Regions from separate parts of the Nocardioides euryhalodurans genome, predicted to be linked through region 3. Evidence: predicted binding sites of a transcription regulator. Region 3 holds the regulator's gene; each other region holds the start of a gene.
The links. The regulator LexA, encoded in region 3, represses DNA repair genes until DNA is damaged. The targets are predictions, from matches to a motif close to TCGAACANNTGTTCGA.
Positions count from the first base shown of each region.

Region 1: a site for LexA is predicted at 2,559-2,574, ahead of ruvC (crossover junction endodeoxyribonuclease RuvC). Genes of this name have one in related genera too.
Region 2: a site for LexA is predicted at 1,694-1,709, ahead of EXE57_RS00035 (DUF6504 family protein). Genes of this name have one in related genera too.

Region 1 is NZ_CP038267.1:681,432-686,609, forward strand. Features, by position in the region: gene yajC (preprotein translocase subunit YajC) at 1-225, opposite strand, end outside; gene ruvB (Holliday junction branch migration DNA helicase RuvB) at 323-1,408, opposite strand; gene ruvA (Holliday junction branch migration protein RuvA) at 1,416-2,015, opposite strand; gene ruvC (crossover junction endodeoxyribonuclease RuvC) at 2,012-2,533, opposite strand; gene EXE57_RS03235 (PhoX family protein) at 2,746-4,797, shown strand; gene EXE57_RS03240 (YebC/PmpR family DNA-binding transcriptional regulator) at 4,871-5,178, opposite strand, start outside.
Region 2 is NZ_CP038267.1:2,491-7,668, forward strand. Features, by position in the region: gene EXE57_RS00020 (DUF4126 domain-containing protein) at 1-526, opposite strand, end outside; gene EXE57_RS00025 (YbaK/EbsC family protein) at 567-1,040, opposite strand; gene EXE57_RS00030 (hypothetical protein) at 1,106-1,579, shown strand; gene EXE57_RS00035 (DUF6504 family protein) at 1,847-2,206, shown strand; gene EXE57_RS00040 (SAV_6107 family HEPN domain-containing protein) at 2,217-2,696, shown strand; gene EXE57_RS00045 (DNA polymerase III subunit alpha) at 2,686-5,178, shown strand, end outside.
Region 3 is NZ_CP038267.1:1,755,793-1,760,970, forward strand. Features, by position in the region: gene EXE57_RS08240 (hypothetical protein) at 1-267, shown strand, start outside; gene EXE57_RS08245 (LysM peptidoglycan-binding domain-containing protein) at 463-795, opposite strand; gene EXE57_RS08250 (SDR family oxidoreductase) at 991-1,782, opposite strand; gene lexA (transcriptional repressor LexA) at 1,858-2,571, shown strand; gene EXE57_RS08260 (hypothetical protein) at 2,593-3,069, opposite strand; gene EXE57_RS08265 (sensor histidine kinase) at 3,233-4,384, shown strand; gene EXE57_RS20165 (hypothetical protein) at 4,363-4,542, opposite strand; partial or broken gene EXE57_RS08270 (LuxR C-terminal-related transcriptional regulator) at 4,456-5,051, shown strand; gene EXE57_RS08275 (phosphatase PAP2 family protein) at 5,152-5,178, shown strand, end outside.

The DNA.
Region 1 (5,178 bases), 1.1 Mb from region 3:
GACGTGGACCGAGACGCCGTCGCTGATCCGCAGCGTGACCCGCTCGTCGTCGAGGGCCTCGACGACGCCGAAGATGCCGGAGGTCAGCATCACCTCGTTGCCCACGGTGAGCGAGGACTGGAGCGCGACGAGCGCCTTCTGCCGCTTCGACTGGGGCCGGATGATGAGGAACCAGAACAGCAGGGCGATACCGACGATGGGCAGGAGCGAGACGAGCTCGTTCACGGGACAACAACCTCTCACACACGATCAGGGGACACGGCCGCGCACAGGGGCTGCCGCCGAGGCTGAAGTGTAACGACCGCCAGGCGGCGGCCGGTCATCACTCCTCGAAGAGCGACTGGTCGGCGGTGACGCCCTGCGGCGGCGCCATCCCGAGGTGCTCCCACGCGGCCCGGGTCGCGACCCTGCCACGCGGGGTCCGGGCCAGCAGGCCGCTGCGCACCAGGAACGGCTCGGCCACCTCCTCGACCGTCTCGCGCTCCTCGCCGACCGCCACGGCGAGGGTCGAGACGCCGACCGGTCCGCCGCCGAACCTGCGGCACAGCACGTCGAGGACGGCCCGGTCCAGCCGGTCGAGCCCGGACTGGTCCACCTCGTAGAGGTCGAGCGCCTGGTGGGCGACGTCGAGGGTCACGACCCCGTCGGCCCGGACCTGGGCGAAGTCGCGGACCCGGCGCAGCAGCCGGTTGGCGATCCGGGGAGTACCGCGTGACCGGGAGGCGATCTCGGTCGAGCCGGTGTCGGTGAGCTCCACGTCGAGCAGTCCCGCGGACCGACGTACGATCCGGTCGAGCTCGTGGGGCTCGTAGAACTCGAGGTGGGCCGTGAAGCCGAACCGGTCGCGCAGCGGGCCGGGCAGCAGGCCGGCGCGGGTCGTCGCACCCACCAGCGTGAACGGCGGGATCTCCAGCGGGATCGCCGTGGCCCCCGGCCCCTTGCCGATCACCACGTCGACCCGGAAGTCCTCCATCGCGACGTAGAGCATCTCCTCGGCCGGCCGCGACATCCGGTGGATCTCGTCGACGAAGAGCACGTCGCCCTCGTTGAGGCCGGACAGGATCGCGGCGAGGTCGCCGGCGTGGGTGATCGCCGGTCCGCTGGTCAGCCGCAGCGGCGTCGACATCTCGCTGGCGATGATCATCGCCAGCGTGGTCTTGCCGAGGCCGGGGGGTCCCGAGAGCAGCACGTGGTCCGGCGCCCGCTCGCGCTGGCGGGCGGCCTCGAGGACCAGGCCGAGCTGGTCGCGGACGCGCGACTGGCCGATCACCTCGTCGAGCGACCGGGGCCGCAGGGCGGCCTCCACGACGCGTTCGTCGCCCTCGGCCTCCGCGGCCGTGAGCCGCTGCAGGTGGGCCTCCTCGGCTGCGGAGAGCTCGTCGGTCGCGGCGTCGAAGCGGTGGTCCATGCTCACCTCACGCCCTGCTCAGCGTCTGCAGCGCGGAGCGGAGCAGCGACCCCACGTCGGGCGCCGGGCCCGCCTGGTCGGCCACCGCGTCGACGGCCTTGTCGGCCTCCTTGGCCGACCAGCCGAGGCCGACGAGGCCCTGCTGGACCTGCGTCCGCCAGTCGGCGGCCGGTGCGGGAGCGCCGGCGGGGCGGGCACTGCCCACCGGGGCGCCGATCCGGTCGCGGAGCTCGAGGATGATCCGCTGCGCGCCCTTCTGGCCGATGCCGGGCACCCGGGTCAGCGTCTTGACGTCCTCGGAGGCCACCGCGGCGCGGAGGTCGTCCGGGCTCAGCACGGCGAGCATCGCCTGCGCCAGCTTGGGGCCGACGCCGGAGGCGGTCTGCACCAGCTCGAAGGTGGTCTTCTCGTCGGCGTCGAGGAAGCCGAACAGCGTCAGCGAGTCCTCCCGGACCACCATGCTCGTCGGCAGCGTCGCGCTGCGGCCGGGCCGCAGGGTGGCGAGGGTGCCGGGGGTGCACATCACCTCGAGGCCCACTCCCCCGACCTCGACTACGGCGGAGGTCAGCCCCACCTCGGCGACCTCACCGCGGACGAAGGCGATCATGACCTGCTCCTCGCTGCCGCGACGGCGGCCTCGATCCGGGCCTGGGCTCCGCCCCGCCAGATGTGGGTGATGGCCAGCGCCAGCGCGTCGGCGGCGTCGGCCGGCTTGGGGGGTGCGTCGAGCCGCAGGATCCGGGTCACCATGGCACCGACCTGGGCCTTGCCGGCGCGGCCGCTCCCGGAGACCGCGGCCTTGACCTCGCTCGGCGTGTGGGTGGCGACCGGGAGGCCGCGGCGGGCCGCGACGACCAGGGCGATGCCGCTGGCCTGCGCGGTCCCCATGATGGTGCTGGAGTCGGAGCGGGCGAAGACCCGCTCGACCGCGACGGCATCGGGGGCGTGCTCGTCGAGCCAGGCGTCGATGCCCTTCTCGATCGTCACCAGCCGCTGGGCGACGGGGAGGTCGGCGGAGGTGCGCAGCACGTTGACGTCGACGAGGTGGAGCGGCCGACCGACCGAGCCCTCGACGACCCCCATGCCGCAGCGGGTCAGACCGGGGTCGATCCCGAGCACGCGCATGCACCGCTCCTTCCGCGCCGGGTGTCCGAACAGGTGTTCGTGTCCACGCTAGGTGGACCGGGGCGCGATCGGCGTACGACACGCCGACCCGGCGGGTCCCCCCGCTCCCCGCCACACGTTCCCGTGTCGTTCACCTCGAGGTCACCGGTTCTCCCCCTGCCGTGGCAACAGTGCGGGAGGAACCGCCCAGCCCTGACGTCCTCGGAGGACCCATGACCATCACTCCTGCCCGCCCCACCGGTGCGCGGACGCTGCTGCCGATCACGCCGGTCACGCGCCACGGCAGCCGCAGCCACCTGACCTGCCAGTACCGCTGCGGCAACGCCTGCGACCAGCCGGTGCCCAACCCGACCGACAACCCCGACTTCCACGTGGTGGCCGAGCGGGCGCTGGCCCGGCGCTCGCTGCTCAAGATCGGCGCCGGGGCCGGCGCGCTCACCGTCACGGGCCTGGCGAGCGGCGCGCCCCTGGCGGCGGCCGCGGTCGCCGGCCGCACGGCGGGGACGTGGCGCTTCGAGCCCGTCGCTCCCAACAACCGTGACCGGGTCACGGTGCCCCGGGGGTTCAGGGCCGACGTGCTCATCAGCTGGGGCGACGCGGTCGAGAAGGGGGCACCGCGCTTCGACGTCGACAACCAGACGCCCGAGGCGGCGGCGAAGCAGTTCGGCTACAACAACGACTACGTGGGGGTGCTCCCCCACCCCGAGGACAGGCGCGGCGGGGTGCTCGTCACCAACCACGAGTACACCGACGAGCAGCTGATGTTCCCGACCGGTCGCTACGACTCCGCGACGATCAAGCGGATCGCGATGGCCTCGCACGGCATGTCGGTCGTCGAGCTCGTCCGCGGCAGCAAGGCGGGTTCCTGGAACGTGCAGAAGCTGCGCAAGACCACCCTCAACCGTCGCCTCCACGTCGGCTCGCAGTTCCAGCTCGTCGGCCCCGCAGCGGGCGACGAGCGGCTCCGCACGGCCGCGGACGAGACCGGGCGCGAGGTGCTGGGCACCTTCAACAACTGCGCCGGCGGCCTGACCCCCTGGGGCACGGTGCTCTCGGGCGAGGAGAACTTCAACGGCTACTTCGACGCCTCCGGACCGCTCGACGCGCGCTACACCGCGTCGTACGCCCGCTACGGCATCAGCGGGACCGGCCGCGGCTGGAACGAGGTGGACGAGCGCTTCGACCTCGCCGTCGAGCCCCACGAGCCGTTCCGTCACGGCTGGATCGTCGAGCTGGACCCGTACGACCCGGACTCGACGCCGCGCAAGCACACCATGCTCGGCCGGATGAAGCACGAAGGCGCCAACGTCACCATCGCCGACAACGGGAAGGTCGTCGTCTACATGGGTGACGACGAGCGGTTCGACTACATCTACCGGTTCGTCTCCGCCGGCACCTACGACCCCTCCGGCACCCGGCGGGCGCGTCGCCGCAACCTTCGGCTTCTCACCACCGGCACGCTCTCGGTCGCCCGCTTCGACGGGGACGGCCTCGACGACGAGCGCTACGACGGCTCCGGCACCTGGATCCCGCTGGCATCGGACACCGAGTCCTTCGTCGAGGGCTTCAGCGTGGCCGACGTCCTCATCGACACGCGGCTCGCTGCCGACCAGGTCGCGCCGACCAAGATGGACCGCCCCGAGGACATCGAGGTCAACCCGGTCAACGGCCGCGTCTACTGCGCGCTGACCAACAACGCCAACCGCGACACCCCGGAGGAGACCGACGAGGCGAACCCGCTCTTCCAGTCCCAGACCCGCCCGTCGCTGGGCGCTCCGCTCGTGACGCAGGGCGGCAACCGCAACGGCTACGTCCTGGAGATGACGCCGGGCAACGACAACCACGCCGGCCGCGACTTCTTCTGGAGCCTGATGCTGGTCTGCGGCGACCCGGCTGCCCCGGAGACGTACTTCGCAGGCTTCCCGAAGGAGCAGGTCAGCCCGATCAGCTGCCCCGACAACGTGGCCTTCGACCCCGAGGGCAACCTCTGGATCTCCACCGACGGCAACGTGCTGGGCTCCAACGACGGCCTGTTCCGGGTGCCGGTCCGGGGCCCGGAGCGCGGCCGGGTGCAGCAGTTCGCGACCGTGCCGTTCGGGGCCGAGTGCTGCGGCCCGTTCATCCACCCGGACGGGAAGTCGGTGTTCCTGGCCCCGCAGCACCCGGGCGAGACCAACGGCGCGACCTTCGAGACCCCGTCGAGCACCTGGCCGAACCGCGAGGGCTTCCCGCGTCCGTCGGTGGTGGTGGTGTACGAGCGCTGAGAACCTTGGCCGCGTGTGCCTGAGACCGGCCGTCAGACCGTTCTCAGGCACACGCGGCGCAGTGGGCGCTGGCTCAGGCGTCGAGCTCCGCCATCACCGCGTCGGAGACGTCGAAGTTGGCGTAGATGTTCTGCACGTCGTCGAGGTCCTCGAGGACGTCGATCAGGCGGAAGACCTTCGCAGCGGCGTCGGCGTCGAGCTCGACCTGCATGTCGGGGACGAACTGCGCCTCGGCGGAGTCGTAGTCGACGCCGGCGGCCTGCAGGGCGGTGCGTACGTCGACCAGGTCGGTCGGCTCCGAGATCACCTCGTAGGACTCGCCCAGGTCGTTGACGTCCTCGGCGCCCGCCTCGAGCGTCGCCTCCAGCACGTCGTCCTCGT
Region 2 (5,178 bases), 1.8 Mb from region 3:
CCAGGACGTAGAGCATGACCAGCCCGCCGGCGAGCAGCACGCCGGCGATCAGGGCCGCGGCACGGGGGTGGTCGATCGCGAACCACACGACTCCCAGGACCGCCAGGTCCTCGGTGATGCTCGCGGCCACGTTGCTGACCGGCTCGGGCGAGGAGTTGATCGCGAGCCGGCTCCCGGCCTTGACCGAGTGGGACAGGAGCGCCGTCCCGCCCCCGACCACGCCGAGCACAGCCTGCTCCAGGGTGGTCGCGTCGCCGGCGAGGAGGACACCGATGACCGCACCCGCGGTGGGCCGGATCAGCGTCGAGATCGCGTCCCACGTGGAGTCGATGTAGGGGACCTTGTCGGCGACGAACTCCATCGCGTAGAGGAAGCCCGCCACCACCAGCACGTCGCCCCGCCCCAGCGCGTCGGGGACCTGCTCGAGGTCGCCGAACCGGTCGGCGAGCCCCAGCACCAGGACCACCAGGTAGGCGTTGACGCCACTGGCCCAGCCGCTGGAGAAGGCGAGGGAGAGGGACTCCACGGGTCGATGATAGGGACCCCGTGGCAGGGAGGGCTGCTCCTCAGTCGACGTCGACCGGTGTGGCACCGGTCAGGGCGATCAGCTCGTCGTACGTCGTGGAGAAGACGGCTGCCGGGTGGCCGGCCGCGGCCCAGACGACGTCGTAGCGCTGCAGCCACGAGTCGAGGTAGGTCGGGACCGGGGCGGGGTGGCCGATGGGGGAGACGCCGCCGATGACCTGCCCGGTGTGGCGGCGTACGAACTCCGCGTCCGCGCGGGCGAGGCGGCCGGCGCCGATCCGCGCGGCGGTGGCCGACGTGTCGACGCGGTGGGCGCCGGAGGTCAGGATGAGCAGGGGACTACCGTTGTCGTCGAAGACGAGGCTGTTGGCGATGGCGCCGACCTCGCAGCCGAGGGCCTCGGCTGCCAGGGCTGCGGTGTGGACCGACTCGGGCAGGACCACGATCTCGCCGGTGCCCCGGCGTCGCGCGTGCTCCTCCCGAAATCGGGTGATCCCGGCATGCTCGGTCGACATACTGCGACCCTAGTCGTCCCGTCCGGTGACCCGGACGGGGCCGGGGTGACACGGAGGAGGGACGGATGGGGCGGCAACGGCCCAGGTCGGTGACCAACGCGGTCCGGGTGCAGGCGGCGCTGGTCCTCGTGACTGGGATCGGGACGGCGATGGTGGCCGTGCTGCGCGACGACCTGCTCCAGCTGTGGGCGGATTCGCGGGGTGGTCTCGACGCCGTCGAGCAGAGCTCGATCCCGCCGCCGGCGTTCGTGCCGGTCGCCGTCGTGTCCTTCATCGTCTACGCCCTGCTGGTCTGGGTGCTCGCGTCGCTGTTCGGCAAGGGGCACCGCTGGGCGCGCTACGCGCTGGGTGCCACGGCCGTGGCGTTCGTCTTCTCGATGCTCGTCATCTACCGGGCGGAGCCGCCGGCCCTGCTCCTGGGGCTCGGGGCGGTCGCGGTGGTGCTCAACGGGGTGCTGGTCTGGCTGCTCGCCCACCGTGACACCGCCGAGTTCATCCGTGGCGCGCAGCTCGCCGAGCAGCGCTCGCACACCTCCTGACCGGCTCCTGACCGGCTCCTGATCGGCGCCCCGGGACCTGCTGACCGGTCCCGGGTCCGGCGCGCCCGGATTCCTTGACGCGTTGTCGGGGGTGGGGTGTACCTTGGATCCTGTTCGAACATCTGTTCGATGTCTCGGACGATCGGACCCGGTGGGGCGACCTCGACCCCCGCCCCGCCGGGTCCGCCGGGTGACGGTGCCGCGGGTGCCCGCCCCGGTGGCCGACAACGCGGGTCGAGGGGTCGAGAGTCGCCGGAAGGAGCAGTCGTGAGGCGGTACGACGACCCCGTGGAGGTGCGCCGTGGCTGGGTGGAGGGCCCGGCCCATCGTGGGGAGGGGCCTGAGCAGTTCCTGTGGCGCGGGCGGCTGTGGAAGGTGCGGGCGGTGCTCGCCCACTGGGTCGAGACCGGCCCCTGGTGGCAGTCCTCGGGGGTCCGGGCGGTGATCGGCTCCGACGAGGCGTCGACGGCCCCTGTGACGACACCGGGCGCCACCGCGACCGACCTGCTGGTCGAGCGCGAGCTCTGGCGGGTCGAGGCCGGCCGGGGTGCGGACGCCGGCGGGGTCTTCGACCTCTCCTTCGACTGGACGCAGGGCAGCTGGCAGCTCGTCGGCTGCGAGGACTGAGGAGGACACCATGGACCACACCGACGACGGCTTCGTCAGCCCCCACGCCCTGCCGGCCACCGCCCACTCCTACCTCTCGCGGTCGGCCGCCTCGCTGCAGGAGGCGATCCTCGCCCCCGACGTCCCGGCGCGCTACGCCTGCGCCCACGTCGCCGCGCTGCGGGCCGCGGCTGCGCTGCTCGCGGCCCGGGCGCGCCCGGCGCCCACGCGCCGCCGGCCGCAGCGCAACGCCTGGGTGCTGCTCACCGAGGTGGCTCCCGAGCTGGGGGAGTGGGCCCAGTTCTTCGCGGCGGGCGCCGCCAAGCGGGCGGCGGCCGAGGCCGGCTCGACCCGGGCGGTCACCGAGCGGGAGGCCGACGACCTGGTCCGTGACGCCGACCGGTTCCTCGCCGTGGTCGAGCAGCGCCTCGGCCTGGTCCCGCACGCGGCCGTGGCCGGCCGGATCGCCGCTCCGCGTGCTGCCGTGGGGCCACGGGCCGGTGTCGCCTGACCCGTTCGTCCATCTCCACGTCGCCTCCGGATACTCCCTCCAGTACGGCGCCTCCCACCCGCACACCCTGGTCGAGCGGGCCGTGGAGCAGGAGATGGACGTCCTGGCCCTCACCGACCGCGACGGCACCTACGGTGCGGTCAAGTTCGCCCGGGCCTGCCAGTCGGCGGGTGTCCGGCCGGTGCTCGGGGTCGACCTCGCCTACCGGCCGACCGTGCCGGTGGGCGACGGCGCCCCGGTGGCCGCGCGACCGCGGACCCCGGTCCGCGGCGGCAGCTTCCGCGACCCCGCCAGCGACCGGGGCGGCCTGCCGCGGGTGACCCTGCTGGCCCACGCGGGGGGCGAGGGCGGGGGTCGTGCCGGGTGGGCGGCGATCTGCCGGCTGGTCTCCGAGGTCCACCTCGCCGGCGAGCGGGGACAACCGGTGGCGACCGCCGCGCTGCTCGCCCCCCACCTCGCGAGCGGCGACGTGGTGGTGCTGCTCGGCCCGGGCTCCGAGGTCGGTGCGGCGCTGACCCGGCGCCGCGACGACCTGGCCCTGGCCGCGCTCGCGTCCTGGCGCGACCTCGTCCCCCGGGAGAACCTCTTCCTCGAGCTGGTCTCCCACCGGCTCCCCGGTCGGGGCGGCACCTGGGGTCCCGGCACCTCCGCCCACGCCGCCCGGACCGCCGGCGTGGCCCGGCAGGCCGGGCTCGGAGCGGTGCTCACCAACGCCGTCCGCTACGCCGACCGGCTCGACGCCCCGACCGTCGACGTCCTCGACGCCGCCCGCCGGCTGGTCGCCCTCGACCGCCGGCACGTCGACCGGGGCAACGCCGAGGGCTTCCTCAAGTCGGGCAAGCAGATGGCCGAGGTGGCCGAGGAGGTCTGCCGGCTGGCCGGGCTCGGCGACTCCTCCGGCGAGGCCGAGCGGCTGCTGGCCGCGACCCGGACGCTGGCCGAGCGGTGCGCCCTCGACCCCCGGGCCGACCTCGGGATCGGCCAGGTCCACCTGCCCGAGCTCGAGACCGCGGCCGGGGCGACCCCGGCCCTCGCGGGCGACCCCGCCGCCGCCGACCGGCTGCTCCGGGAGCGGTGCGAGGCCGGCATCGGTCGTCGCTACGGCTCCGCCCCGCGGCAGCGGATCTGGAAGCGGCTCGACGACGAGCTGGAGGTGGTCCGCGGGCTGGGGTTCGCCTCCTACTTCCTCACCGTCGGCGACATCACCGACCTGATCCGTGACCTCGGGGTGCGCTGCGCGGCCCGCGGCTCGGGGGCCGGCAGCCTGGTCAACTACCTCCTCGGGGTCTCCGGGGTCGACCCGATCCGCCACGAGCTGCTGCTGGAGCGCTTCCTCTCCCCGCTGCGGGGGTCGCTGCCCGACATCGACGTCGACGTGGAGTCGGCCCGGCGGCTCGAGGTCTACGAGGCGATCCTCGACCGCTACGGCGGCGAGCGCTGCGTCTGCGTGTCGATGATGGACACCTACCGCGTCCGCCACGCGGTGCGCGACGTGGGCGGTGCGCTCGGGATGCCCCCGGGCGAGATCGACGCGATCGCCAAGGCGTTCCCCCACATCCGGGCCCGTGACGCCCGCAACGCGCTGCGCGACCTGCCCGAGCTCGGCGCCAGCGGCCTCACCGACGAGCGGCTCGACCTGTTCTTCCGGCTGGTCGAGCGGCTCGACGGGCTGCCCCGCCACGTCGCCATGCACCCCTGCGGGGTGCTGCTCTCCGACACCACGCTGCTCGACCGGACCCCCGTCGAGGCGTCGTACGCCGGCTTCCCGATGAGCCAGTTCGACAAGGACGACGTCGAGGACCTCGGCCTGCTCAAGCTCGACGTGCTCGGGATCCGGATGCAGTCGGCGATGGCCCACGCGGTCGCGGAGCTGCGGCGCGTCGACGACGTCGAGGTCGACCTCGACGACGAGGCGCAGGTCCCCTTCGACGACCCCGACACCTACGCCATGATCAGCGCCGCCAAGACCCTGGGCGTCTTCCAGATCGAGTCGCCCGGCCAGCGGGAGCTGGTCGGCAAGTCCGGGATCGGCTCCTTCTCCGACATCATCACCGACATCTCGCTCTTCCGGCCCGGCCCGGTCAAGAGCGACATGATCACCCCCTACCTCGAGGCCAAGCAGGGCTGGCGGGAGGCCACGTACCTCCACGACGACCTGCGGCCGATCCTCGGGCCGACCCACGGCGTGGTGGTCTTCCACGAGCAGGTGATCGAGATGATCGCCCAGCTCGCCGGCATCTCCTACGCCGAGGCCGACGAGAAGCGGCGTGCCCTCGGCGACACCGCCGGGATGGCCGAGACGCGGCTGTGGTTCTTCCCGCGCGCGCTCGGCCGCGGCTACCCCCTGCCGGTGGTCGAGCGGATCTGGGAGGTGCTGGCCGCCTTCGCCAGCTTCGGCTTCTGCAAGGCCCACGCCGCCGCCTTCGCGCTGCCCACCTTCCAGTCGGCCTGGCTCAAGGCCCACTGGCCGGCCCACTTCCTG
Region 3 (5,178 bases):
TCCCTCGGCATCACGGTCGGCGTGATCGCGTGGGGCTACCTGGTCAAGGCCGCGATCGACTTCGGCGTCCAGGCCCGCAACGGCGACCAGGACGCGTGGATCTACCTCGGAGCCGCCTCGCTCGGTGCGGTCGCCTGTCTCTTCATCGGCCTGATGCTGGTGGCGCGGCTGCTGCGCATGCTCGGCATCACCTCCGAGCGTCCTGCTGCCCCCACGACCCCGGCCGAGCCGCCGCGTCCGGTCGGCGGGCGGCGGGCCTCGCGCTGAGACACCTCGCGGCGTGTGCCTGAGAACGGTGCATGCGCCGGTCTCAGGCACACGCGGCGAAACACCGGGGCAGACGCCGCGAGGGGCGGGCCAGCGTGTGGCCCACCCCTCGTCTTCCCCGGCCCACCGGCGGCTGCTGGGGTCGAGTCAGCAGCTGCCGGTGGAAGATATTCAGTTGTGGGTCTGGGGGCCGGTCTAGCTGGTCGGCACCCGCAGCTTCTGGCCGGCGTAGAGGACCGCCGAGTCGAGGCGGTTGAGGTCCTCGATCCGCTCGACCATCGCGTTGACGTCGCCCTCGGTGGTGATGCTCGCCGCGAGGTCGTAGAGAGTGTCACCGGGCTCGACCTGGACGACCAGCGTCGACTCGGGGGTGCCGGGTCGCTCGGTGGCGACGGAGCCGCTGCCCCAGAGCACGCCGAGGGCCAGCACCACCAGCAGTCCGGCGGCGAAGACCACCAGCCGGCCGCGGCGCGTCAGGCGCACCGCGGACGTGATCGTCGGGGTGGGGCTCAGGGTCATCGTGCTCATCGGGACCTCCTGGGGAAGTGGCGGTCAGCCTGTCGGTCGTGGTGTCGATCGAGAGTCTGGAGGTGACCACTGACAACGTCTCCGGAGCCGGTGGATCGACCAGACGTTCGATCGAACACGTGTACGACGGTAGAGCACGTGTTCGAACAGATCAAGGACCTGGCCGAACAAATGTTCGACCGACCCGTCGGAGGCTCAGCCCTGGCGGGCGATCGCCTTCCGACCCTGCGCCTCGACGACCCGCATCGCCTGCTTGGACACCGACGGTGCGACGGCAGAGGCGCGGACCAGGCCGCCGCGCCAGCGCGGGACGCTGAGCAGCACCCGTCGCGAGCCGACGAGCGAGACCGCCTCGCGGGCCACCTCCTCGACGGTGAGGATCCGGCCGCCGGAGTGGGCCAGCCGCGAGCCGAGCGAGTCGTGGGTGTGACCCTCGGTCAGCATCGCGGTCTGCACCACGTCGGGGCAGACCGCGTGGCAGCGCACCCGTCGCGGGGTCTCGGCGTCGACCGAGGCCGTGATCGAGACGACGCCGGCCTTGGTGGCGGCGTAGACGCCGTAGCCGGGGACCGGGCCGAGTCCGGCGAGCGAGGCGGTGTTGACGATGTCACCGCCGCGCGAACCGAAGGCCGACAGCGCCGCCCGCATCCCCCACAGGGTGCCGAGCAGGTTGACCTCGACCAGCCGCCGTACCTGCTCCTCGGACTGCTCCGCGAGCCGGCCGTCGTCGCCGACGCCGGCGTTGTTGAACCACGCGACCAGGGGACCGTGGTCGAGCGCCGCCTCCGCGACGGCCGCGTGCTCGGCCGGGTTCCGTACGTCGTGGGTCAGCCCCTCCTCGGCACCGAGCTCGGCCGCGGTGTCGGCCGCGCCCGCGCCGTCGAGATCGGTGAGCACCACCCCGTGACCCTGCCTCACCATCAGCTCGCCGATCGCGCGCCCGATCCCCCGAGCGGCACCGGTCACGACGACACTCGTCTGCTGCATGGCCGCGGAGTCTGCCACGACACGCCTTTCGAACAGGTGTTTGAAATCCCCGGCGCGGAGTGGGACCCTCCTGCCATGGCGAAGAAGAAGGTCGCAGAGCTGCCCGACGGTCCCCCCGACGCCACCGGGCTGACCGCCCGGCAGCAGAAGGTGCTCGCCACCATCAAGGACGCGATCGAGAAGCGGGGCTATCCGCCCAGCATGCGCGAGATCGGTGAGGCCGTCGGTCTCACCAGCTCCAGCAGCGTCGCCCACCAGCTCAAGACGCTCGAGGAGAAGGGCTTCCTCAAGCGCGACCCGAAGCGGCCCCGGGCGCTCGAGGTGTTCCTCCCCGAGGTGATGGCTGCGCGCCGCAGCCTCGGTTCCGCGGAGGAGACCTCCTACGACGAGACCGGCGTCGGCGACGCGACGCCCGCAGCCTCCTACGTCCCGGTGGTCGGTCGGATCGCGGCCGGCGGTCCGATCCTGGCCGAGGAGCGGATCGAGGACGTCTTCCCGCTGCCCAAGCAGCTCGTCGGCGACGGCCAGCTGTTCCTGCTCGAGGTCTCCGGCGACTCGATGGTCGACGCGGCGATCTGCAACGGCGACTACGTCGTGATCCGCCAGCAGGCGACCGCCGAGAACGGCGAGATCGTCGCCGCCATGATCGACGGCGAGGCGACGGTCAAGACCTTCCAGAGGAAGGCCGGCCAGGTCTGGCTGCTCCCCCACAACGACGCCTACGAGCCGATCGACGGCACTCACGCCACGATCCTCGGCAAGGTGACGGCGGTCCTGCGCAGCCTCTGAGCAGGACCCCCGCCACCGACCTCACATGCCGGCGAGGTTGTTGGTCGCCATCCAGTCGCTGACGTAGACCGCGACGTACCCGAGCAGCGCCAGCGCTCCGATCGCGACCGCCGTGCCACCGGCACCCGCACGCTGCCCGGTACGCCGGGCGTGGGTGCCAAGCAGCATCCCGGCGATGGCCAGCGGCGGGGTCAGCCCGGACCAGAACACCAGCACCAGCAGCAGCCCGGTGATCGACAGCCCGAGGCCGACGGCAGCAGACCGGGTCCCCGCCAGCGTGCGGGGGACGACCAGGCCGAAGACGATCCCCACGGCGACCGCCGCAACGGCGAGGACCACGAGGAACCCGCCGGCGCTGTGGTCGGCCCCGTCGGTCCCGTCGGCGAAGACGCCGAGGGCGGTGAACGCCGCAGAGGTGACCAGTGCGACGGCGGCGGCCGGAGCCACGAGTCGCGAGGTCGGGGTGGCGGAGCGAGATGGTGCGGTGGTGGTGGTCATGACGACTCCTCGAGGTAGGGACTGCTGATGTCCCGGAGTCTCTGCCGTCCGGGGCACCGGGGTCGTCACCCCTGACAGCGAACCCGGATCGCTCTCCCGGACCACGCGGGAGTCATTCCCGGGAGTGACGTCACGGGCGACCGGGCGGGCCTACCGTGTCGTCATGAGGGGACGCGCATGGCTGTCTCGGCACCGGGATCCCGTGATCGCCGCGCTGGCTGCGGTCGGCCTCCTCGGCGAGCTGGCGGTGTACGACGCCGCGGACCTGTCCCGCGCGGCGCCGCTGGCCGCCGTCGCGGCGGGGGCCCTGATGTGGCGTCGTACACAGCCCGTTCCCGCGTTCCTCGCGACCTGGCTCGCTCTCGTGGCCCTGACGCGGTACGCCCCCGGGATCGACAACAGCTCGACGACGTTCGTGCTCATCTTCTTCATCACCCTGTTCTCCCTGGGGGCGCACACGCGCGGGCTCGAGGTGGTCGTCGCCGTGCCCCTGGTCTGCCTGATGACCGCGTGGTTCGTCCTGAACGACGGCGACCCCCTCGCCGCCGGCGACATCGTCTTCGGCACCCTCTTCGTGGGTGGGCCGTGGGCGACCGGGCTGGCGCTCCGGCTGCGCGGGGACCTCGCGCGCGCCAACCGGGAGCTCGTCGTCCAGCAGGAGGAGCGGGCTGCCAGGGCCGTGGCCGAGGAACGGTCCCGGATCGCGCGGGAGCTGCACGACGTGGTGTCCCACGCGATCTCGGTGACCGTGCTGCAGGCCCGCGGCGCCCGACGGACCCTCGACAGCGACCCCGAGGCAGCCCGGCATGCGCTCGACGCCATCGAGCAGACCAACACCGCGGCGCTGGGCGACATGCGACGGTTGCTGGCGGTGCTGCGTGACACCGAGCCCGACGGGCGGGTCGACCCCCACGCCCCTCAGCCCTCGCTGGCCCACCTGGACGACCTCGTCGACCACGTGCGCGCCGCGGGGGTCCCGGTCGCGCTGGAGGTGTCCGGTGTCGACCGCGACGTTCCGCCGGGCGTCGACCTCTCGGCCTACCGCATCGTCCAGGAGGCCCTCACCAACGTGCTCAAGCACGCCGAGGCCTCGCCGACCCGGATCCGCCTCGAGTACGCCGAGGACGCCCTCACCGTGCTGGTGGTCGACGAGGGCAGCCCGAGGGCGATGGCCTCGGGCGAACCCCCCGGGCACGGCCTGATCGGGATCCGGGAGCGCGTTGCCGTCGTGGGTGGCGACGTCGAGGCCGGCCCGAACGGGAGCGGCGGCTTCCGGGTCCGGGCCCGGCTCCCCTACTCGCTGGAGGACTCGTGAGCGAGGCGACGACGATCCGGGTGGTCCTGGCCGACGACCAGCCGCTCGTCCGCGCAGGGCTGCGGATGATCCTGTCCACCGAGCCCGACCTCGAGGTCGTCGGCGAGGCCGGTGACGGCCGGGCCGCCGTCGAGCAGTGCCGGTCGCTCGAGCCACACGTCGTCCTGATGGACGTCCGGATGCCGCTGCTCGACGGGATCGAGGCCACCCGGCCGTCACCGCCCTGCCCCGACCGCCGCGGGTCCTGGTGCTCACCACCTTCGACCTCGACGAGGTCGTCTACGACGCCCTGCGAGCCGGGGCGAGCGGGTTCCTGCTCAAGGACGCACCCGAGGAGCGGCTGACCACCGCCATCCGCGTGGTGGCGGAAGGCGGCTCCCTGTTCGCCCCCTCGGTGACCCGGCGACTCATCGAGGAGTTCTCGCGCCGGGCGCCGCGGACCTCCGTGACCCACGACGTCCTCGACGCCCTGACCGCCCGCGAGCTCGAGGTGCTCCGGCTGATGGCACGCGGCATGTCCAACGGCGAGATCGCCGCGGGACTGGTCGTCAGCGAGCACACCGTCAAGACCCACGTCGCCCGGGTGCTGATGAAGCTGGGGGTGCGCGACCGGGTCCAGGCCGTGGTGCTCGCCTACGAGGCGGGACTGGTCGAACCGACCCGGTGAACGGTCGCGGCTCACCGCCCGCGGGCCCACGAGAAATCGGGCGCTGCCTCGGGGTGTTTCCCGACGCGGATCAGGGGTATACCCGGTATATATTCCCTTCATGAATCGGGGGATTCGCGAACTCGTC